Regions from separate parts of the Mesorhizobium sp. M8A.F.Ca.ET.161.01.1.1 genome, predicted to be linked through region 1. Evidence: predicted binding sites of a transcription regulator. Region 1 holds the regulator's gene; each other region holds the start of a gene.
The links. The regulator PhoB, encoded in region 1, activates phosphate uptake and scavenging genes when phosphate is short. The targets are predictions, from matches to a motif close to TGTCATNNANCTGTCAT.
Positions count from the first base shown of each region.

Region 2: the regulator PhoB is predicted to act here: its motif matches at 5,851-5,867, upstream of EN804_RS09650 (esterase-like activity of phytase family protein).
Region 3: the regulator PhoB is predicted to act here: its motif matches at 3,131-3,147, upstream of EN804_RS13435 (RNA degradosome polyphosphate kinase).

Region 1 covers NZ_SRTD01000005.1:169,225-177,020, reverse strand. Annotated here, with positions in the region: gene EN804_RS15075 (CHASE domain-containing protein) at 1-1,059, opposite strand, end outside; gene EN804_RS15070 (ATP-binding cassette domain-containing protein) at 1,209-2,033, opposite strand; gene EN804_RS15065 (sugar ABC transporter permease) at 2,044-3,396, opposite strand; gene xylF (D-xylose ABC transporter substrate-binding protein) at 3,538-4,578, opposite strand; gene EN804_RS15055 (ROK family protein) at 4,843-6,087, shown strand; gene phoB (phosphate regulon transcriptional regulator PhoB) at 6,353-7,042, opposite strand; gene phoU (phosphate signaling complex protein PhoU) at 7,061-7,768, opposite strand; gene pstB (phosphate ABC transporter ATP-binding protein PstB) at 7,794-7,796, opposite strand, start outside.
Region 2 covers NZ_SRTD01000003.1:199,253-207,048, reverse strand. Annotated here, with positions in the region: gene EN804_RS09675 (TMEM175 family protein) at 1-391, opposite strand, end outside; gene EN804_RS09670 (SH3 domain-containing protein) at 632-1,039, shown strand; gene EN804_RS09665 (MFS transporter) at 1,251-2,459, shown strand; gene EN804_RS09660 (MATE family efflux transporter) at 2,490-3,950, opposite strand; gene EN804_RS37190 (hypothetical protein) at 4,005-4,229, opposite strand; gene EN804_RS09650 (esterase-like activity of phytase family protein) at 4,269-5,738, opposite strand; gene EN804_RS09645 (FAD-dependent oxidoreductase) at 6,021-7,796, shown strand, end outside.
Region 3 covers NZ_SRTD01000004.1:380,901-388,696, reverse strand. Annotated here, with positions in the region: gene ppx (exopolyphosphatase) at 1-874, opposite strand, end outside; gene EN804_RS13435 (RNA degradosome polyphosphate kinase) at 874-3,066, opposite strand; gene EN804_RS13430 (zinc-finger domain-containing protein) at 3,234-3,479, shown strand; gene EN804_RS13425 (FAD-dependent monooxygenase) at 3,500-4,738, shown strand; gene EN804_RS13420 (TIGR02117 family protein) at 4,756-5,421, opposite strand; gene EN804_RS13415 (amino acid ABC transporter ATP-binding protein) at 5,536-6,339, opposite strand; gene EN804_RS13410 (amino acid ABC transporter permease) at 6,364-7,521, opposite strand; gene EN804_RS13405 (amino acid ABC transporter permease) at 7,526-7,796, opposite strand, start outside.

The DNA.
Region 1 (7,796 bases):
CATCTCCTGCAGCATCAGGTCCTTTTCGAGCAGGCTCTTTTCCATTGTCTCATGCAAGGCCGATACCGCGTCATAGGCCCGCTCCTGGTAGCGCGCCACCAGAGCGATGGCACCGGCCAGGAGCAGGCCGAACATTCCCAGCATGACGGGGATGGCGCGCGACGAGGGTTGCGAGAAGGCGCTGGTCGGCCTGAACAAAACGGTCCAAGGGCGCCCCGCCACGGTCATCTTGCGGGTGACCAGCAGCCGGTCTCCCAGGGATGAAACCGGTGGCGTCTCCGAGCGGAACAACAGATTGTCGCCGTTCACCGCTCCGTCGTAAATCTCTGTGTTGACCGGCAGCAGCGGCGCACGGCTCAGCGCGATCTGGAACAGGTCCCGGGCCCGGAAGGCGGCATAGAGAAAGCCGGCGGTCGAGGATCGCGATGCGTTGATGACCTCCGGCGCCGTTTCTACATTGAGCCGCACGAAGGCCAGGAACCCGGTGAAGGTCTGCGCGACGCCCGTGCCCTGGCCGAGCTGCACCAGCCCGCTTGCATGCTGCTGGTCGTCGGCCATCGCCTTTTCGATCGCCACGCGCCGCACCGGCTCGCTGAACATGTCATAGCCGATGCTGGCCTGGTTGGACGGATCCAGCGGCTCGAAAAGGGCTATCGGCGTGCGCCAGGGCTGCGTCGTATCCGGATAGACCGGATGGCTGGCGCCGAAATCGCGGAGGATGTCGCGCTCCACTGCGGCTTCGTCGCCCGTCTTGACCAGCCGCAGGAAGCCGATGCCGCGCAGGCCGGCAAAATTGCTGTCGATATCCAGCGCCTTGAAGAAGGCCTTGAACTCGCTCTGGGAAATATCGCCGTTGCGCGCATCGAACAGGGCCTGTGTCGAGCGCAACAGCGACAGATGCAGGTCGATGCGGCTCTCGATCCGGTTGAGGGCGTCATCGGCCGCCCCTTCGAACTTAATGCGGGCGGCCTCCTGCGTCGCGAAATAAGCGAACCCCGCCATGGTCATGCTGATCAATGCAACGGCTATGAACGCGACGATTGGAAAAAGCTTCTTCAACGGATGATGCGGTCCATGAGCAAAACAGGACCTTTATGGGCAAGTCGCCGGGCCAACACAATGGTCAGGCCAAGCCATCGTGATCACTGGCATATCACGTGAACGGCAACGGGGCGTGCCCGAGCGGCCCGGCCGGCCTGCGGCCGGCCTCAGGCGGCGATCCTCAGCGCCCCCGGCCCCGGTATGGCACCTGGAGGACATTTGCCCAGGATGATCATGCCCAGCACTTCGTCCTGGGTGACGTCCGTGGTGCGTGCCGTGCCGACCACCTGGCCGTTCTTCATCACGCAAACCCGGTCGGCGAGCTCGAACACGTCGTGGATGTCGTGGCTGATCAGGAAAATGCCGATGCCGTCGGACTTGAGCTGCCTGACCAGTTCGCCGACCTGTGCCGTTTCCTGGGGGCCGAGTGCCGCCGTCGGCTCGTCCATGATCAGGATGCGGGCGTTGAACAGGATGGCGCGTGCGATCGCCACCGACTGCCGCTGTCCGCCTGACAGTTTGATCACCGGCTCCTTGAAGCGCTGGAAGCGGGGATTGAGCCGCCCCATCACCTTGCGCGCCTCGGCCTCCATGGCGACGTCGTCGAGCGTGCCCCAGGCGGTCATCAGCTCGCGGCCGAGGAACAGATTGGCGGCGGCATCGACATTGTCGGCCAGGGCCAGCGTCTGGTAGATCGTCTCGATGCCGTATTTCTTGGCGTCGCGCGGGTTGGAGATCGCTGCCTCCTCGCCATTGACGAAGATCTGGCCGGCATCGCGCTTGTAGGCACCGGACAGGATCTTGATCAGCGTCGACTTGCCGGCGCCGTTGTGGCCGAGCAGCGCTACGACCTCGCCCGGGAAAAGGTCGATCGACGCGTCGTCGACGGCACGGATGCCGCCGAAGGCGATCGAGATGTTGCGCATGTCGACCAGCGGCGTGCCCATGGGGGCGGTTGCGGGGGCAGTTGCGGGAGCGGTTTTGTCAGCCATGATCGTATCCCTAAACCCGCTTGCGATAGACGGTATCGAGCCACACCGCGATGACCAGCACGGCGCCGACGACGATGCTCTGCAGCGGCGAGTCGACGCCGAGCAGCACCATGCCCGACTGCAGCGACTGCATCAGCAATGCGCCGAGCATGGCGCCGATGATCGTTCCCGAGCCGCCGGCAAGCGACGTGCCGCCGATGACGGCCGCGGCAATGACGAGCAGCTCGTCCAATGTGCCAAGCACATTGGTGGAGGAGTTCTGCCGGGCCGACGAAATGGCGGCCGCGATCGTGGCCAGCACGCCCATGATCATGAACACCTTCATGGTGATCCAGCGCGTGTTGATGCCGGCGAGATTGGCCGCTTCCGGATTGCCGCCGATGGCAAAGACATAACGGCCGAAACGGGTGCGGTTGGTGATGAAGGTCATGACCAGGCCGACGGCGACCGCCATCAGCACCGGTATCGCGATGCCGTGGGCGATGAACAGGCCGCCCTCGGGTACGGTGATGTTGTTGGCGGCCGCGTAGCGGTTCACGATGCCGATCGGCCATGGATAGGAGTTGGCCAGCCAGACCGCGCCCATGATGACGGCGCAGGTGACGGCGCCGAGCAGCGTCTCGGCCCAGACCGGCCGCAGCGGGAAGCGGAAGCGCTTGCGCTGCACGCGCCCGTTGAACAGCGCGAACACGACGGCCAGGCAGGCGACGATGCCCACGACCCAGCTCCAGGTGGCGCCGATCGATCCGGCCGGGCCGCCACCCATCAGCTGGAAGGTGGCGTCGAGCGGTGCCACCGTCTGGCCTGACGTGACCCACCAGGCGGCGCCGCGCCAGACCAGCAGGCCGCCCAGCGTGACGATGAAGGCCGGCACTTCGAGATAGGCAATGACGAAGCCCTGGAAGGCGCCGATCAAAAGGCCGAGCGCCAGGCCGATGACCAGAGCCAGGACCCAGATCCATGGGTTGCCGAGTTCAAGCCCCACGAACCGAACCAGGAAATGCACCTGCGCAAAACCCATGACCATGCCGATCAGGCCCTCGGCGGAACCGACGGACAGGTCGATGTTGCGCATGACGATGACCAGCACCATGCCACAAGCCATGATGGCGACCGCGGACGTCTGCACCGACAGGTTCCACAGATTGCGCGGCGTGAGAAACGTGCGGCTGTCGAAATCGAGCGGATTGACGCCGAGACGCAGGCTCGAAATCACATGCAGCGCGACCCAGATCAGCAGCAGGGCGCCGATCATGCCGAGCATGCGGGTGTCGATCTCGGTCGCCTTCAGGAACCGGGCGACCGCGCCGAGTTCCGAGGCGCGCGCGGTATCGGCCTGCGGGTTGGACGTCGTATCGGTCATGATTTCCTCCAACCGGCTGGCCGTCTACGCGGATGCCGAAGCCAGCCTAGAAGCTATCCGCGTGATGCGGAAACACAAATCTTTTTGAGAAAACGCCGCGGCTTTGGGCCGCGGCGCCTTCATTTCTTCAAGCGGTCAAACTCAGTTGCAGGCCGCAACGCTGCCGGCGGCGACGCCCGCGCAGACTTCGTCCTTCTTGATCCAGCCGGCGTCGATGACGAGGTTGAGATTATCCTTGGTGATGGCGACCGGGGTCAGGAACAGCGACTTGACGGTGTTGCCGCCAGGCGTTGTGAAGTCCTTCACGCCGGCGATGTCGGTCATCTTCTTGCCGTCGGCGAGCTGCGAGGCGATCTCGGCGGCGTTCTTGCCGAGTTCACGCGCGTCCTTCCACACCGACACGGTCTGGGTGCCGAGCGCGATGCGGTTGAGCGCGGCGTGGTCGCCGTCCTGGCCAGAGACCGGCACGGTGCCGGCGAGCCCCTGCGCCGTCAGCGCCGCGACGACGCCGCCGGCGGTGCCGTCATTGGCCGCGACCACCGCGTCGACCTTGTTGTCATTGGCGGTGAGGAATTGCTCCATGTTCTTCTGGGCGTTGGCGGGCAGCCAGCCGTCCGTATAGGCCTCGCCGACATTCTTGATCTTGCCCGAGTCGATGGCTTCCTTCAGCACTTCCATCGAGCCCGAGAACAGGAAGTCGGCATTCGGGTCGGCACCCGAGCCCTTGATGAAGACGTAGTTGCCTTCAGGCTTCACCTTGAACACTTCACGGGCCTGCATGCGGCCGACTTCCTTGTTGTCGAAGGTCAGGTAGAAGACGTCCTTGTTTTCGATCAGGCGGTCATAGCCGACGACCGGAATGCCCTCGTCGAGCGCTTTCTGCACCGCCGGACCGATGGCCGAGGCATCCTGCGCCAGGATGATCAGCGAATTGGCGCCCTGCGAAATCAGGCTCTCGACATCGGTCAGCTGCTTGCCGGGATTGGACTGCGCATCGGCGGAAATGTACTTGTCGCCCGCGGCCTCGATCGCCTTCTTCATGGCGGCCTCGTCGGTCTTCCAGCGCTCTTCCTGGAAGTTGGACCAGGAAACGCCGATGACCTTGTCCTTCGCCTGCGCGACCGACACCAGTGTCAGCGACATGGCGACACCCGCCAGGATGGCGGCTGTGAATCTCTTCATGATATCCTCCCTGCGCCGCGTATGGCGCGACCAAACTGGCCCGAAGGCCGGCACAAAGGCTCTATTTTTTCGAGCCTCGAAAAAACACTGGTCCATCGCCAGAACACTGTCAACATCGATTCTGATGGATTTTGAGGTGCCAGAAATTTTTTTTCGAGCCTCGCAATAAATAAATGACAGCACCGGCCGCTTCTGCCAGTGTTTGACCCTGTTGCCGGAGGTATTCGAGGGGGATCAAGAACCGCGGCAACCGGGAGGGAAAGCATGTCGGTGGGAATCCGCCACGACGATCTGCGCCGGCGCAACCGCGCAATGGTGATTGCAGCCGTGCGCCGGGATGGTCAGCCCTCGCGCACCGAGATCGCCGCCACCACTGGCCTCAGCCACTCGACCATATCGGCGATATCCGCCGACCTGATCGGCGAAGGTATCCTGACCGAAGGCAAGCCGAACGAGGCCGGCTCACTCAAACGCGGCCGGCCGCAGGTTGGCCTCGGCCTCAACCCCGAGGCCGCGGCTGTGATGACCGTGGTGCTGTCGCTGAATTTCCTATCCGTCGCCGTCATCGATTATGCCGGCCAGGTGGTCGCCGAGGAGCAGCGCCGGCTGGACACGCTGACCATGTCGCGCGAGGCGCTGATCGGCGAATGCACGGCAATAGTGCGCCGCCGCATCGAGGACCCCGATCTCGATATCCGCAGTGTTGCCCGCATCGCGCTGGCGATCCAGGGCATCACCGACACCAAGGCGCGTGCCATGCTGTGGTCGCCGATCACGCCGCAGACGGACATTGCCTTCGCCGACATACTCGAAGCCGAATTCGGCATCCCCGCCACCATGGAGAACGACTGCAACATGATGGCGGTGGCGTTGCGCTGGCGCGACCCTCAACGCTACCGCGACGACTTCATCGCCATCCTGCTCTCGCACGGCATCGGCATGGGCCTGGTGCTCAAGGGCGAACTGTTCACCGGCACCCATTCATCGGGCGGCGAATTCGGCCACATGATCCATCGCCCGGGCGGCGCGCTCTGCCGTTGCGGGCGGCGCGGCTGCGTCGAGGCCTATGCCGGCAACTATGCCATCTGGCGTAATGCCAGGCAGCTTGGCGAGGACGCCGAACCGGTCGCCGATGTCAGCGACGCGCAGATGCGGACACTCGCCGCGACGGCAAGGGAGAAAGACGGACCGGAGCGCGAAGCCTATCGCAAGGCGGGCGAGGCGCTGGGCTATGGGCTGGGCAGCCTGTTCGCGCTGATCGACCCGGCGCCGGTCGCCATGGTCGGTGTCAGTGCCGCCGCCTTCGATCTGATCGAGCCGGCCTTGCGCGAGGCCATCGCCCAGACCGCCGGCGGCCAGCATTCGGAATCGATTTCCTTCGACACCGAGCCGAACGAACTGCCGCTCATTCGCGAAGGCTGCGCCATGCGCGCCTTGACCTTCGTCGACCAGGAGATTTTCGCGCCGGGCGTGCAGGCGAGAGGCAGTGCTGGGAAGAGCGTGGCCTGAGCGAACGCTCCGGTGAATCACCACCAATGCTGGAGGTTGGCCGAGCGCCCTCAAGGTCGTCATCCCTGGGCGGAGCAGCCGCGAAGCGGCGTCGCGGAGACCCTGGGATCCATGCCGTGACCTCGATCGTAGAGTGCAACGGCGCAGAATTCTGCACTGCGGCGACGCGTCGAGGTCCCGGCATGGATCCTCGGGTCTGCGCCGCGTCGCTTCGCTCCTTGCTCCGCTCGTGGATGACGAAGTCAGGGGCGTAGCCGCCCTGGACCTAGTCTTCCCTGATCGCGTAGCCCGCGCCGCGGATGGTGCGGATGACGTCGGGCATGCGGCCATTGTTGACCGCCTTGCGCAGGCGACCGACATGCACGTCCACCGTGCGCTCGTCGATATAGATCGTCTCGCCCCAGACATTGTCGAGCAACTGGCTGCGCGAGAACACCCGGCCGGGATGGCGCATCATGAATTCGAGCAGCCGGAACTCGGTCGGTCCGAGCCGGATTTCGCTCTTCTTGCGATAGACCCGGTGCGATTCACGGTCGAGCACGATGTCGCCGACCTTGAGCACGCTGGACAGCACTTCCGGCTTGGCGCGACGCAGCAGCGCCTTGACCCGGGCCATGAATTCCGGCGTCGAGAACGGCTTGACCAGATAGTCGTCGGCGCCGGTCGAAAGGCCACGCACGCGGTCGCTCTCCTCACCGCGCGCCGTGAGCATGATGATCGGCAACCTCTCGGTCTCGGGCCGCATTCGCAGGCGCCGACAGAGTTCGATGCCGGAAACAGCCGGCACCATCCAGTCGAGCACCAGGAGGTCGGGCACATTCTCCTGGAGGCGGATCTCGGCTTCGTCGCCGCGCGTCACCACCTCGACCTGGTAGCCTTCCGATTCCAGATTGTAGCGGAGGAGCACGCCGAGCGGCTCCTCGTCCTCCACCACCATGATGCGTGGCGCGATCATTGGCAGATCATCCTATCGTCAAGCCGCCGGCGCCGACATCGCCGTCTCGTCCTGCTTCGGACGATTGGCGGGCAGTTGCGTTCCGGTCAGCACATAATACGCATTCTCGGCGATGTTGGTCACATGGTCGCCGATGCGCTCGAGATTCTTGGCGCAGAACAAGAGATGCGTGCAAGCCGTGATGTTGCGCGGATCCTCCATCATGTAGGTCAGCAGTTCGCGGAACACCGAGGTGTATTTGACGTCGATGCGTTCGTCGTCATTCCTGAGCTTGGCGAGGGCGGCGGCATCGCCGGCCGCATATTCCTCGACCACGCCCTGCACCTGGATCAGCACCAGCTGCGCCATGGAATCGATCGAGTGCGACAGGTCGCGCGGCGTCGCGGTGAGGCCGACGGAACCGACACGCTTGGCGATGTTCTTGGCAAGGTCGCCGATGCGCTCGAGGTCGCCCGCCATGCGGATCGAGCCGACGACATGACGCAGATCGTCGGCCATCGGCTGGCGCTTGGCGATCAGGGTGATGGCGCGGTCGTCGAGTTCGCGCTGGCGCGCATCCATGATGGCGTCGTCGGAGACGACGCGCTGTGCCAGCGCGTTGTCGGAATTCAGCAGAGCCTTGGTGGCGCCGCCGACCATCGTGCCGGCGAGATCGCCCATGTCGCTGATCAGCCTGCTGATCTGTCCGAGATCCTCATCGAAGGCTGCGACTGTGTGTTCGGCCATGATCCTGGTCCTCGTATGCGTGATATCA
Region 2 (7,796 bases), on a different contig from region 1:
CATGCAGCCGATGCAGTGCAATCACCAGCATGCTGTAGGCGGTCGCACACATTACAAGGTCGAAACCGTAGACCGCGACCGGCACCGTGGCGAAATGGTTCTCGCCCATGAAGGCGGTCGTCACCGGCATTAGGGATAACCAGAACAGCAGATGCAGGTTCGCCCACAGCACGTGGCCGTCGACACGCTGCACGGTGTGGAACATGTTGTGCAGATTGTTCCAGTAGATGCCGACATTGATGAAGGAGAGCACGTAGCACAGGAAGATCGGCCACTGCGGCAGCAGGGCCGAAAAATCCTCGCCCTCCGGTACCTTCAGGTCCAGCACCATGATGGTGATGATGATCGCCACCACACCGTCGGTGAATGCCTCGACCCTGCCTTTGCCCATGATCACTGCCTCGGTCCGCGACGAATTGCCGAAAGATAGTAAATCGTTAGCGGATGTTGGCGCGCCGATAAACGGCGCACGAAAAAATCCTCAACTATATCAGGGGAAACCATACGCCCGGACCGGTGATCGTGGTGGTTGGCGTTGGCCACTTGTTGACTTTTCTTGGCGCTGCCTCTCCCCTTGCGATGCAGTCCCGGCCGAAGCAGTCGAACGGCCGGCGACCGAATGGAGGGACTGATGAAACTTCGATTTCTGCTTGCGATAGCGACCATTCTGGCCGCCGTCTTGGGGACGTCCGCCGCCGCCTTCGCCTACGGCGCCCATACCACGACCAGCCTCAACGTGCGCACCGGGCCTGGCGCGGGATACGCCAAGGTCGGGACGCTGCCGGCCGGCTTCAGGGTCGACGTGACCGGCTGCCAGCCTGGCTGGTGCAGGATCCATGGCGGCGGTGTCAGCGGCTGGGCCAGTTCCGGCTATCTCTCGCGGACCCATGTCGTGCATCCGCCGGTCATCATCGTGCGCCCGCCGCATCGGCCGCCGCACTGGCACCATCGGCCTCATCACCGTCCTCCGCACCACCGCCCGCCGCACAAGCCGCGTCCCGGCAAATGCAAGATTGCGCCCGGCTTTCCCTGCAAGTAGGCCCGGTTTCCTGCAAATAGACCGCTTGCATCCAATACGGCACGAAGGGATGCCGTGACCGATCGGGGCCGCTGGCCCCGATCAGCGTTTTTGGCAATGGGCCTGGTGGGGCAAGGCCCACCGTGGTGTCAGGAGCGTGGCCGTTCACCGGAACGCCTGTCGTAAGGGCGCGTTAACGTCGCGATCCCTGAAACTGGTGACGAGGTTGGCCATGGCCTTTCGCGATTTGGCGCAGACCCAGAACGAGGCCAGCGGCGACGTCCTCGCGATCCCGGCTGTCGCGGCGATGATCGCGGTGCTGTTTGCCGGCAGCACGGTGCTGACGCCTCTCTATATCATCTACAAGCTGCAATTCGGCTTTTCGCAGATCACTCTGACGCTGATCTACGCGGTCTATGTCGTCGGCAATCTCGGCGCCTTGCTGGTGTTCGGTGGCGTGTCGGACGTGGTCGGACGCCGGCCAGCAGCGCTGGCGGCGATGATCGTGGCCATTGTCAGCGCGCTTATCTTCCTGTTCGCCGGAAATGTCGTGTCGCTCGACGTGGCACGCATCCTGAGCGGGCTTGGTATCGGCATCGGCGCGGGGACCGGGACCGCCTGGATTGCCGAGCTTCTGCCGGCCGCCGACAAATCACGTGCCAGCGTCATCACCACCAGCACCAACTTCCTCGGTCTCGGTTTCGGGTCGCTGATATCGGGACTGTTGGCTCAATACGAGCCCTGGCCGCTGAGCCTGGTCTTCATCGTCTATCTCATGGCGCTCGCGGTGGTCGCGGTCCTGGTCTGGCGCACTCGTGAGACCGTGGCGAAGCCGGGTGGCCTGGGGCGGATTTCGATGCGGCCGCACCTCTCCGTGCCTGAGAAGATACGCACGCGCTTCGTCGCGCCGGCGGTGACCGGTTTCGGCGCGATGGCGTTGGTCGGCTTCTATGCCGCGTTGGCGCCGAGCATCCTGGCGCAGCAGCTGCACGAGGCAAACCATGCCGTTGCCGGCGCTCTGTTCTTTGAACTGGCGATCGTCGCGGCGGCCAGCATCGTGGCGCTGATGCGTGTGCAGAGCAGCAAGGCCATGCTGGCCGCCCTGGCCTTGATGATCCCAAGCGTGCTGCTGGTGGTGGCGGCGCAGATGCTGGCCTCGATGGCATTGATGATCGTGGCGACGGCCTGCTGCGGTGTCGTGGCCGCCCTTGGCTACCGGGGCGGCCTGCAGGTGGTGAACGAGATCGCGCCGCAGGATCGCCGTGCCGAAGTGGTGTCCAGCTTCTTCGTCTGCTGCTTTGTCGGCAACGCCTTGCCTGTCATCGGCATCGGGGTCGTGTCGACCTATTCCAGCCCTGTCGCGGCGAGCCTGGCCTTCGCGGTCATGATCATCGTCTTCGCGCTGGTGGCGCTTGCCTTCGGGCTCAGGCAAAGACGCTGAGACAGCCGTCAACTGGCCGGCAGCCGTGCTTCACCCGCGCGGCGTTTCAGGCGTCATGTTCGCGCGCTGGCGCGGCATGCCAAGGCCGGTGTCGGGCGGTTCGCCGGCAGCCGGCCTGTTCTCGATCATGTGCAAGCTGCGCCAGCCGCCGAAGCGGTAGTAGGCCGCAGCCAGGACCAGCGAGGCGATCGAACCGGCCGGGAAACTCCACCACAGCGCTTCCTCGCCGATCACGCCGCGCATGTAATAGGCGAAGCCGGTGCGCACGACGAGCACCGAGATCACCAGGATGATCAGCGGCGGCATCACGGCCCCCGTGGCGCGCACCGTGGCGAACAGCACAATGGTGATGCCGAACAGGATGAACGACCAGGACGCGACCGTGTTGATGTGGGCAGCGATATCGATGGCGGCGCTGTCACTGCTCAGGAACAGGCCCAGGATCGAGCGGTCGAAGACCCATAGCAGCGCGACGAGGGCGCCGGTCAGGACGAGATTGAAGCCGACGCCGGAGGCGGCAACGCGGCCGATCCGGTCCCAGCGGCCCGCGCCGACATTCTGCGCCGCCATCGAAGAGACCGCGGCGCCGATGGCGAGTGCCGGCATCTGGATGTAGGTCCAGAGCTGCGCGGCGATGCCGTAGGCGGCGGCAACCTGCGAACCATAGGAGTTGACGATGCCCATCACCGTCAGCGCCGCCGCCGAGATGACGATCATCTGCAGGCCCATCGGCACGCCCTTGAAGACGACGATGCGCAGCAGCGCCGGATCGGGGCGCAGCAGAGCGAGATTGGCGCCGGCCAGCCGCAACGGATGCTTGCGCGCGTAGAGCACGACTAGGATGGCGATGACGCTCACGGTCTGGCCGATCAGCGTCGAGGTGGCGGAACCGGCGATGCCGAGTTCGGGAAACGGGCCGATGCCGCGGATGAGCAGGGGATTGAGCACAATGTCGAGCACCACCGCCAGCGCCATGAAGATGAAGGGCGTGCGGGAATCTCCGGCACCGCGCAGCACGGTCATGACGAAGGACAGAAGGTTCATCATCGGCACGGCGACAAAGATGATGCGCAGGTAGGAGCGCGCCAGCGGCAAGGCGTCGGCCGGCGTGCCAAGCGCGCCCAGGATGGCATCGACCCAGATCCAGCCGCAGACCGCGAACACCACCGAAACAAGGAAAAAGAAAGTGGCGCTGGTGCCGACGATGCGGCGCGCCTCGGGCAGGTCGCGGGCGCCGACCGACTGCGCCACCAGGATGGTGGCCGCCATGCCGATGCCGAACACCGTGCCGAGGATCAGGAACAGAACGAGGTTGGCGTTCGAGGTCGCGGTCAGCGCCGATTCGCCGAGGAATCGGCCCACCCAGACGGCATTGACCGAGCCGTTCAGCGATTGCAGCACATTGGAGCCGAGCACCGGCAGGGCGAACAGCAGCAGCGTGCGCGGGATCGGGCCGCTGGTCAGGTCGCCGGTGCGCCGACGCGCGGGCATTTTTTCGTCCATAACTAAGGCCTATCTCGAGTCCAGTGCGCGATGATCGCAGATTCAACCGGACAGGTCGATGTAGGCGGACGGTCCAAGGCGTTCGCGCCATGATGGGACATCATCGACCTCGACAGCCGGGTCAACGGAGCCCGCCCAGGTCTTCGTGCGGCCCAACCTGTCGGCCGCCGGCAAGATCATGGCCGTGTCGAGCAGGACGGCCGAGCCGATCGATGCGGGCGTGCCGAAGGACGCCGAGTTCTTGAAGTAAGCCTCCACAACCTGCACAAGCGGACGCGCCAGGCGCGCCCGTTTGTGAGGTGATCGTTACTTCTTGCCGAGACCCGGCAGCGTCACCCGATAGACCAGGAGCATGGTGTCGACATCGGCGCCGTCATCGGCCTTGTAGGGGGCGCCGACCTGGAAGCCGTCCTGGGCGAGGAAGTCATTGTCGTTGCCGACGAACAGGAAATAGTCGTCGGGCAGCTTCGGATCGAGGATGCTCGCGACCGACATCGCTTCCCACTTTTCCGAGAGCTCATTGTGGTCCTTCGCCCCGCCATTGTGCAGGCCGAAGCGGCCGAGTTCGCCGGCGTCGTTGATGTCGATGAACGGCGTCAGCTTGGCCGGGGTCACCGACGGATCAAGCACGCCCTTGGGCGCGACCGGCTTGTCGGCGGCGTCGAACGCGCCGCCCGCGATGTCGGTCGCGCCCGAAAGGTCGACGATGTTGATCTGGCGGTAGAGTGACGCGTCACCCTTCTTCAAGCCCTGGCCGTTGCCGCTGTCGCGCGCCAGCATCAGGAAGGACGTGTCCGAAAGCGCCACGATCTCGCTTTGCGCGGCGACCTTGGTCTTGCCCTTGGCATCCTTGAACACCGGCAGCGGCACGACATATTCATGCGCGAGCTTCAGATGGGCGAGGTCGGAGGCATCATAGACCAGCGCCCGGGTATTCTGCCGTGTCGAGGGTGAATCGCCGCCATCCTGCCTCGGAGCCGACTGCAGCACGGCGATCAGGAACTTGCCGTCCGGTGTCATCGCCATGCCTTCGAGACCCTGGTTGTTCTGGCGCCCGGTTTCGGGATCCTTCGGATCAGGGTCGGCGGCGCCCGGGCCGGGATTGTCGGAGGAGAAGTTCGGCGCCCCCTTGCGCATCGGCACGAGGGCCGCCGGCGGCTGGGTCGCCGACATCAGGCGGCCTTGCGCGGAGAACCTGTAGATGTTGGGCCCGTACTCGTCGGAGATGAACATCGAACCGTCGGGCAGCCGCACGATAGCCTCATTGTCGAGGGCGAGCTTGCCGTTGGTGGCGACGGGCAGCATCGGCATGTCGCCGGCGGCCGGGCGCACATCCGACAGTGGATCGAGGCCGGTGGCATCGGCGCCCTTGTCGTCGGTGAGAAGCATGGTGTCGGCAAGCGTCGCCTTGACGCCCGTCTGCTCCTGGCCGGCGGCGGGAGCAGCGCCTGGCGCGACAGGCGTGAACTCGATGCCGATGATGTTGAGACGCGGCCGGTAGTCGGTGGTGCCGGCGACATTGTAGCCACGGTCGGGCAGGAGCCAGAGCGATCCCTTGTAGGTGCCCGCATCATGCGTCCAGCCGGATGTGTCGATCGCCATGCCGGAGCCCGAGCCGAAGGTCTCGCCGAACTTGTCGCGCTGGTCGGCCGGGATGCGGCCGACGCCGACCAGGCCCTTGTTGACGTAGGCCACGCCGTCGGCAAGCGCCGGGTTGAGAGCGGTGAACAAGGCCAGCGCGACGCCGAGCGAGGCGGTTCGGTGCAAATGTTTCATGGACAATCCTCTTTGTGACGAAGCATGCCGGAGCGGCCGAAGGACAAACGGAAAGAGGTGCCGCATCGATGATGCCGCGCATGCCTCCCCGAGAGCGATCTAAGGCGTCAACATGATGCTTGCGTGACAGTGCGCGGGGCCGACCAGCGGCGATCTCCAAGTGCCGATGAAAACGCTGGGACGGCATGAGATTGTTGATCGCCCATCCGCAGCATTCCGTGCACTAGACACTTATGTACAGTGCGTATATGGTGCCGCCACTGACAGACCGGGAGGGAAGCCTTGAAGTCGCACTACCGCGCAGTTGTCATCGGGGGTGGCGTGGTGGGCGCCTCGGTGCTCTACCACCTGACGCGGTTCGGCTGGAGCGATGTGGCGCTGATCGAGCGCGCCGAACTGACCGCCGGCTCGACCTGGCACGCGGCGGCCGGTTTCCATGCGCTCAACGCCGATCCCAATGTCGCTGCGCTGCAGGACTACACCATCAACCTCTACCGCGAGATCGAGGCCGAATCCGGCTGGGATATCGGGCTGCACATGACCGGCGGCGTCAACATCGCCAGTGATCCGGCGCGCTGGGAGTGGCTGAAATCGGCGTGGGCGGTGTTCCAATCGGTTGGCATTGAGACCGCCCGGCTGGTTACGCCCGACGAGATCAAGGCGATCTGCCCGATCGTCGACGTCACCGGCGTGCTCGGCGGCCTGCACGATTCCAACGAAGGTCATCTCGATCCCTACGGCACGACGCATGCCTATGCGGGTGCTGCCAAGAAGCGTGGCGCCGATGTCATCCTGCGTAACCGCGTGGTCGAGCTGAAGGCGCGCGCCGACGGCCAGTGGGATGTCGTCACCGAGCAGGGCACCATCGTTGCCGAGCATGTCGTCAACGCCGGCGGGTTGTGGGCCAAGCAGCTCGGCCGCATGGCTGGCGTAGACCTGCCGGTGACGCCGATGGAGCATCACTATTTCGTCACCGAGGACATTCCCGAGATCGCGGCGCTCGACCGGGAGATCGGCCTCGCCGTCGATCTCGACGGCTTTTCCTACCTGCGCCAGGAGCGCAAGGGCGTGCTGCTCGGCGTTTACGAGCAGAACCCGAAGCACTGGAACATGGACGGCGCGCCGTGGGACTACGGCATCGAGCTGATCCCGGAAGACATCGACCGCATCAGCCCGGAACTCGCCAAGGCGCATGAACGCTTTCCCTGCCTGGCGACGGCCGGCATTCGCAAATGGGTCAACGGCGCCTTCACCTTCACCCCCGATGGCAATCCGATCGTCGGTCCGGTGCGCGGCCTGAAAAATTACTGGGTCGCCTGCGGCGTCATGGCCGGCTTCAGCCAGGGCGGCGGCGTCGGCAAGTCGCTGGCCGAATGGATGATTTATGGCGAGCCGCAGGCCGACATCTTCGGCATGGACATCGCCCGCTATGGCGCCTTCGCCGCCAACCGCGAATATCTCAGGCAGACGACGCGCCAGTTCTATTCACGCCGCTTCGTCATGACCTTTCCCAATGAGCGATTGCCGGCGGGCCGGCCACTGAAACGCCCCGGCGCCTATGACGGGATGGCTGCTGCCGGCTGCGAATGGACGGCCTCCTGGGGGCTGGAAATCCCGGCCTATTTCGCGCCGATGGGTTTTCGCGAGAACACGACGCTCAAGCGCTCCAACGCCTTCGACATCGTCGGCGACGAAGCGCTGCAGGTGCGCCGTGCCGCCGGCCTCATCGATATCTCGGCCTATTCGCGCTACGCGATTTCAGGGCCGGGCGCCGAGGCGTGGCTCGACCGGCTGCTCGCCTGCCGGCTGCCGAAAGCCGGCCAGGCGCGGCTGGCGCCGATGCTCGGGCCGGACGGGCGGTTGAAGGGCGATCTCACCGTCATCAACTGGGGCGGCGGCGACTATTGGCTGATGGGCTCCTACTATCTCCGGGAATTTCACCTGCGCTGGTTCGAGAGCCACGCGGGAGCAGGCGTCACGGTCACCGACATTTCGGATGTGATGAGCGGATTCCTGCTGACCGGACCGAATGCGCGCAAGATCCTGGAACGAACGACG
Region 3 (7,796 bases), on a different contig from region 1:
AAACGACGATCCTGGACGGTTGCATCGCCGTCATGATTTCCTGCAGCACGAGCGCGCCGTATGGCAGCAGCGAGCGGCGGTTCTTGGAGACGCCCTCGATACCCCTCACCTTTTCGACCTCGCCCCTGGCCACCTGCTTGAGGAAGGTTTGGGCACTGTCGGCCGATATCTCGTAGTGGTGCATGACGCCGAGCGGGTAGTTGTTCATCTCCATGTGCAGCCTGGCGAGGTTTCGCCAGGTGCCGCCGACGGCGTAGAAAGTCCTGCCCTGCCCGCCCTTCAAGAGCTTGGCCCGGGCCAGTTCCTGGCGTGCGATCTTCTGCGCCTGGACGAGCGAGTTCTTCGCCATGTCCTGCAGGCGCAGACCGCCGAGCGGCAGCGTGATGCCGTCGCCGATCGCCTCGCCATCGATGTCGATCAGTTCCAGGCTGCCGCCGCCAAGGTCGCCGGCAATACCGTTGGCCGGATGAAAACCTGAGATGACGCCGAGCGCGGAATAATGCGCTTCCTGGCGGCCGGAGAGCACGCGGATCTCGGTCTTGAGCACCTCCTCGGCGCGATGGATGAAATCGGGACCGTTGATCGCCTCACGGGCCGCGGCGGTTGCCAGCACGTACATGTGTTCGGCACCGGCCTGGTCGGAGAGCGCGCGGAAACGGCGAAACTCCTCCATCGAGCGCGCCACCCCTTCGGGGTCGAGCTTCCCTGTCGAGACGATGCCGCGGCCGAGGCCGGCCAGCATCTTTTCGTTGAACAGCACGGTCGGCGAACGCGCCAGCCCCTCATAGACGACAAGACGGATCGAATTGGATCCGATGTCGATGATGGACAGCGGTCGGCGGTCCTGCAGCCGGCCCTGGGAATTGAACAGCATCAGGTGGTGGCGTTCTTCTTGCGGCGCTTGAACTGCGCGATTCGCTTGGGCGCATGCGATTTCAGCGCGTCACCCCGTCCCGACAGGCTCGGATTGGTCATGAAATATTCCTGCGCGTTGAACGGTTCCTCGCCCTCCTCTAGCACCACGCGCCGGGAGGTTCCATCAGCCAATACGTCGAAACTTTGCTGATTGTCCATGATGTTGCCCAGCATGATCTGGCCCAGAATCTGTTCATGCACAGTTGGATTGGTGATCGGCACCATGGTCTCGACGCGGCGGTCGAGATTGCGCGGCATCAGGTCGGCCGAGGAGATGTAGACAATCGCCTCGTCCGCGGGAAGGCCATGGCCGTTGCCGAAGCAATAGATACGGCTGTGCTCGAGGAACCGGCCAACGATCGACTTGACCCTGATGTTCTCCGACAGGCCCGGCACCTGCGGCCGCAGACAGCATATGCCGCGCACGACGAGGTCGATTTCCACGCCGGCGCGGCTGGCATCATAGAGCGCATCGATGATGATGGGATCGACGAGCGCGTTCATCTTCATCCAGATGCGCGCCGGCCGTCCCTCCAACGCATGGGTAATCTCGGCTGAAATGTGCTGGAGGATGCGGTTCCTCAGCGTGAAGGGCGAGATCGCCAGCCGCATTTCGGCGGTCGGCTCGGCATAGCCGGTGATGAAATTGAACAATTGGGCGACGTCGCGGGCAATCGTCGGATCGGTGGTGAAGAAGGACAGGTCGGTGTAGATGCGCGCCGTCACCGGATGGTAGTTGCCGGTGCCGAGATGGACGTAGTTGCGCAGCTTGCCGTCCTCGCGCCGCACCACCAGCGACATCTTGGCGTGGGTCTTGAGTTCGAGGAAACCGAACACGACCTGCACGCCGGCGCGTTCGAGATCGCGCGCCCAGCGGATGTTGGCTTCCTCGTCGAAACGCGCCTTGAGCTCGACCAGCGCCGTCACCGACTTGCCAGCCTCGGCCGCGTCGACCAGCGCACGCACGATCGGGCTGTCGTTGGAGGTGCGATAGAGTGTCTGCTTGATCGCCACCACTTCGGGGTCGGCCATTGCCTGGCGCAGGAACTGCACCACCACGTCGAACGACTCGTAGGGGTGATGGACGACGATATCCTTCTCGCGGATGGCGGCAAAACAGTCGCCGCCATGCTCGCGGATACGTTCGGGAAAGCGTGGATTGTAGGGCGTGAACTTCAGGTCGTCGCGGGGAACGGAGACGATCTCGGAGATCTGGCTGAGCGCCAGCGGCCCGGTGAGCACGCTGATGCGGCTCGACGAGACGCCAAGCTCGCCGGCGACGAAATCGCGCAATTCCCCCGGCATCAGCATGTCGAACTCGATGCGGATAACCGAACCGCGGCGGCGACGCTTCAGCGCCGTTTCGAACAGCCGCACAAGGTCTTCCGACTCCTCTTCGACCTCGATATCGCTGTCGCGGATGATGCGGAACGTGCCGGAGCCCTTGACCTCGTAGCCGGGGAACAGCTTGCCGATGTAAAGGCCGACCGCCTCCTCCAGCGGAATGAAGCGGACATGGTTCTTGCGGTCCGGAAGGCGGATAAAGCGCTTCAGCGCCACCGGCAGGCGCAGCAATGCGCTCATCTCCTCGCCATTCTTGCGGTGGCGAAGCTGCAGCGCCATGGAGAAGCCGAGATTGGGAATGAACGGGAACGGATGCGCCGGGTCGATCGACAGCGGGGTGAGCACTGGAAACACCTGGTCCTGGAAATGCTCTTCCAGCCAGACCTTTTCGTCCTTGGTCAGCGCATCGCGGGTGATGCTCTCGATGCCTTCCTTGTTGAGCAGAACCGTGAGTGCCGAAAGGCTCTTCTGCTGGTCTTCCTGCAGCCGCTCGACTTCATGCAGCAATTGTTCGAGCTGCTGTTCGGGGGTGCGTCCGTCCGGGCTCTTCAGCACGATGCCCTCGCGCACCTGGCCGGCAAGGCCGGCGACGCGCACCATGAAGAACTCGTCGAGATTGGCCGCCGAGATCGACAGGAAGCGGACGCGCTCCAGCAGCGGGTGATGGGTGTTCAGCGATTCTTCGAGAACGCGGCGATTGAACTGCAGCCAGGAGAACTCGCGGTTGACGAAACGGTCCGGATTGCCTTCCGGGCTCGCTGCCGTGACGTTGTTGAATTCGCTCTGTACCGGCTTCAATTCGTTCATGATTCCTGATCTTCCGCCCGCTTTAGCCGGTTAACCGGCTTAACTTATCCTGTGGCAGGCTTTTGCGACAGTTCTCTGACAGGCTTTTGCGACAGTTTGATTTCATCGAACTTGCAAACAGGCTTGATATGATCCAGATGCAGAGAGACTGCGTTAAGGAGACGACGATGGCAGGCGGTTCCATTCCCCATTTCCAGAACGATGCGGGCCATCCGGCAATCGACATCGGGGTCAAGGAATTCATGTGCACGGGCGCCAACCCGCCTTTCGATCATCCGCATGTGTTTCTCGACATGGGCGACGACAATGAGAAAGTCTGCCCCTACTGCTCGACCCTCTACCGCTATTCGCCAAAGCTGAAGGCGACGGAAACCCTGCCCGCGGGCTGCCTCTACATCGACCAGGCCGCCTGAAGCCTTTCGCGGCAAACCGGATGGACGACACGCGCTCCCGGCAAGTCGTCATCGCCGGAGCTGGCATTGCCGGACTGACCGCGGCGGTTGCCTTCGCCGAACGCGGTTATCCCGTGCAGGTGTTCGAGCAGGCGCAGCGCCTTGAAGCGGTCGGCGCGGGCATCCAGCTCTCTCCCAATGCGACACGCATCCTTCGTCAACTCGGCGTGCTCGACCGACTGCTGTCGGCGGTGGTAAGGCCGGAGGCCGTGGTATTGAAGGACGCAAGGACGTTGCGCCAACTGGCGCGCGTGCCGCTAGGGGAAGCCGGCGAGAGCCGCTGGGGCGCGCCCTATCTCGTCGCCCACCGGGCCGATGTGCAGAGCGCGTTGATGGCACGGGTTGCCGAGATACCTGATATCCATCTCACCGTCGGGGCGCGCGTCCAAAGAATTGCGACTGGCAGCCATGGTGTCACGGCGGCCGTCGAGATAGGTGGCAATACGGCGGAGGAACAAGGCTCCTTGCTGGTCGGCGCCGATGGCGTCTGGTCGTCGGTGCGCGAGCTTGTCGATGCACAAAGGATGGCATCGCCAAGAAGCCGTTTTTCGGGAGAGTTGGCCTGGCGCACCACCGTCGCGGCAGACAGCAGCGCCGGGCGGGCCTTCGCCGCGATCGGTGCAGCCGATTGCGTCACGACTTTCCTGCATACGGGTTTCCACATGGTCGTCTATCCCGTCAGTAAGGGCGACGCATTCAACCTCGTCGCCTTCACCAAAGGCGAGCGCATTACCGAGGGCTGGTCCGGCCATGCCGATCCCGGCATACTCGCCGCCGCCATGCGCGGCACCGCGCCAGGACTCGTGAAGCTGGTGGAAATAGCCGGCCCGTGGCTGACCTGGCCGCTGCATACCGTCGAACAGAGACAGCCTTGGACAATGCCAGCCGGCATCGCGCTGATCGGCGACGCCGCGCACGCAATGACGCCGTTCGCGGCGCAAGGTGCCGCCATGGCAATCGAGGACGCCGCGACGCTTGCCAACCTCCTCGCCGACTTCCCCGGCGACCTGACACAAAGCCTCACCATCTGGGAGCACCTAAGACGACCGCGCATCGAAAAGGTGCTGAAACGCGGCGCGCTCAACCGCCTCGCCTGGCACGCCCGGGGACCGGTGGCATTGGCGCGCAATCTGGTCCTGGCGACTCGGCCAGGAGAGAAGCTCGCGGCGGATTTGGATTGGCTTTACGGCTGGGAACAGCAGAACATCATCCGTCGCTGAAAGCAACTGCGGCAAAGCTAATTATACAGCCGCATCGACAACCCAAGCGATGCCGGCAGCGGGTTCCACCAGCCGGTGCGCAGGCCGGCAGTGCGCAGTGCGGCCGCAGCCCAGGTGTTGCAGCCGATCAGCGCGTTGAAACGGCCATTGGCCTCATAAAAACGGTCGAAATTGGAATAGGCGGCATTGTCGATGACGATCGGGCCGCTCGGTCCCTGCTGAAAACTCGCTTCGACAAAGTCGAGCAACGCGGCAAAACGGTCCTCGTCCACGTCGAAGCCGGCGATATCGGGGCGCGGCTCGGAGATATCGCCGGCGACGTCGACATGCATCACCGAAGCATCGAGTGTCAGCGCCTTGAATACCGGCAGCGCCTTCACTTGCGACCATGTCGGCGTTTCCAGGTAGAAGGCGCGCCCGCCCCAGCCGAAGACGAGGTAGCGCACTTCGGGGGCGTCCGAAGGCAGGCCGGCATCGGCAAGAAAACGGAAGCGCCGGCGCACCCCGTCATCCACCGGAATGGCGATGTCGGTGTGGATTGGGTTCTTCAGCACCAATATGCGCCGCGTGCCCTCGCCTGCGGCAGCCGTGGGCCAGAGCGGCCGCGGCACCAGCGTGCCGAGCGACAAAGCGAGCACCACTGCGGCAACCAGCATGACCAGCAAACGCAGGAGTTTTTTCATCGGTGCGGCTTCGCGATTCGTCGCGGCTCAATGGAGAAGATCATTATCCGATCGGCCAGACGCAAAAAGCCCGGCCATGGCACGGCCGGGCTTCCCCTGATTCCAGTGAAGCGCTCAGTGCAGAATCTGCGACAGGAACAGTTTCGTGCGTTCGTGGCGCGGATGGTCGAAGAACTCGGCCGGCGTGTTCTGCTCGACGATCTGGCCCTGATCCATGAAGATCACCCGGTTGGCGACTTTCCGCGCAAAACCCATCTCGTGGGTGACGCACAGCATGGTCATGCCTTCCTCGGCCAGCCCCACCATGGTCTCCAGCACTTCCTTGATCATTTCAGGGTCGAGCGCCGAGGTCGGCTCGTCGAACAGCATGATGCGCGGGTTCATGCACAGCGAGCGTGCGATCGCCACGCGCTGCTGTTGGCCGCCGGAAAGCTGGCCCGGATATTTGTTGGCCTGCTCGGGAATCTTGACACGCTTGAGGAAATGCATGGCGATTTCCTCGGCCTGCTTCTTCGGCGTCTTGCGCACCCAGATCGGCGCCAGTGTGCAGTTCTCCAGGATGGTCAGATGCGGGAACAGGTTGAAGTGCTGGAACACCATGCCGACCTCGCGGCGCACCTCGTCGATCTTCTTGAGATCGTTGGTGAGTTCCTTGCCGTCGACGATGATCTTGCCCTTCTGGTGCTCCTCCAGCCGGTTGATGCAGCGGATCATGGTCGACTTGCCGGAGCCGGACGGGCCGCAAATGACGATGCGCTCGCCGCGCATCACTTTCAGGTTGATGTCCTTCAGCACATGGAACTCGCCGTACCATTTGTGCATGGCGACGATGTCGATGGCGACATCGGTGGTGGAAATCTGCATCTTGGCGGCGTTGACCTTGATCTCTTCCGCGCTGACGGCGTTTTCGGTGGCCATGGCTGGGTCCCCTTGTTCTTTTGTTTAGCGTTTGTAGCCGGTGTCGAGCCGGCGTTCCGTGTACATTGAATAGCGCGACATGCCGAAGCAGAACAGCCAGAAGACGAAGGCCGCGAACACAAGACCGGATTTCGCGGTCTGCGCCGTTGCCCAGTTGGCATCGGAGAAGTTCTGCTTGACGATGCCGAGCAGGTCGAACATCGAGATGATGAGGACCAGGCTGGTGTCCTTGAACATGCCGATGAAGGTGTTGACGATGCCGGGAATGACCAGCTTCAGCGCCTGCGGCAGCACTATCAGGCCCATCTTCTGCCAGTAGCCGAGGCCGAGCGAATCGGCGCCTTCATACTGTCCCTTCGGGATCGCCTGCAGGCCGCCGCGCACGACTTCGGCCATGTAGGCGGCGGCAAACAGCGACACGCCGATCAGCGCCCTCAGATATTTGTCGAAGGTGACGCCGGCCGGCAGGAACAGCGGCAGCATGACGCTGACGAAGAACAGCACCGTGATCAGCGGTATGCCGCGCACGGCTTCGATGAAGATGACGCACAGCATCTTGACGATCGGCATCTTCGAGCGCCGGCCGAGCGCCAGCACAGTGCCCAGCGGCAGCGACACGGCGATGCCGACGAAGGACAGGCTCAGCGTGATCAGCAGCCCGCCCCAGCGTGAGGTTTCGACATGCGGCAGGCCGAATATGCCGCCGACCAGAAGGAAGAAGGAAACGATCGGCAGCACCAGGAACAGCAGGATCGCGTTCAACCCCTTGCGCGGCACACGTGGCATCAGCATCGGCACCAGCAGTGCCACGAACAGGATGGCGACCAGGATCGGCCGCCAGCGCTCCTCGACCGGATAGGTGCCGAACATGAACTGGCCGAACTTGGCATTGACGAAAGCCCAGCAGGCGCCGCTCCAGCCGTCGGGCTGAATGCCGCCTTGCGCAACGGTCGCGCAGACCGTGCGGTCCGGCCCGGTCCACTGTGCGTTGATGAACGCCCAGTTGATGACCTGCGGCAGTACCCAGGCGACGATGACGATGCCGAGGATGGTGAGGATGGTGTCGCCGACCGAACCGATCAGGTTCCTGCGCACCCAGGCGACGGGACCGCTGACGCTCGCTGGCGCGGGCTGCGCCAGCGCCATTTCGGTCCGCACCCAGGACATGTCGTGTTCCTGCATGGCTCTACCTCTCCACCAGCGCCATTCTGGCGTTGACCACGTTCATCACGGCCGAGGTCACCAGGCTGAGTATGAGATAGGCGATCATCATGATCAGCACGCCTTCGACCGCTTGTCCGGTCTGGTTCAGAACCGTGCCGGCTGTCGCCGTCAGGTCGGGATAACCGATGGCAATCGCCAGCGAGGAGTTCTTGGTCAGGTTGAGATACTGGCTGGTCAGCGGCGGAATGACGATGCGCATGGCCTGCGGCACCACGACCAGCCGCAGGATCGAC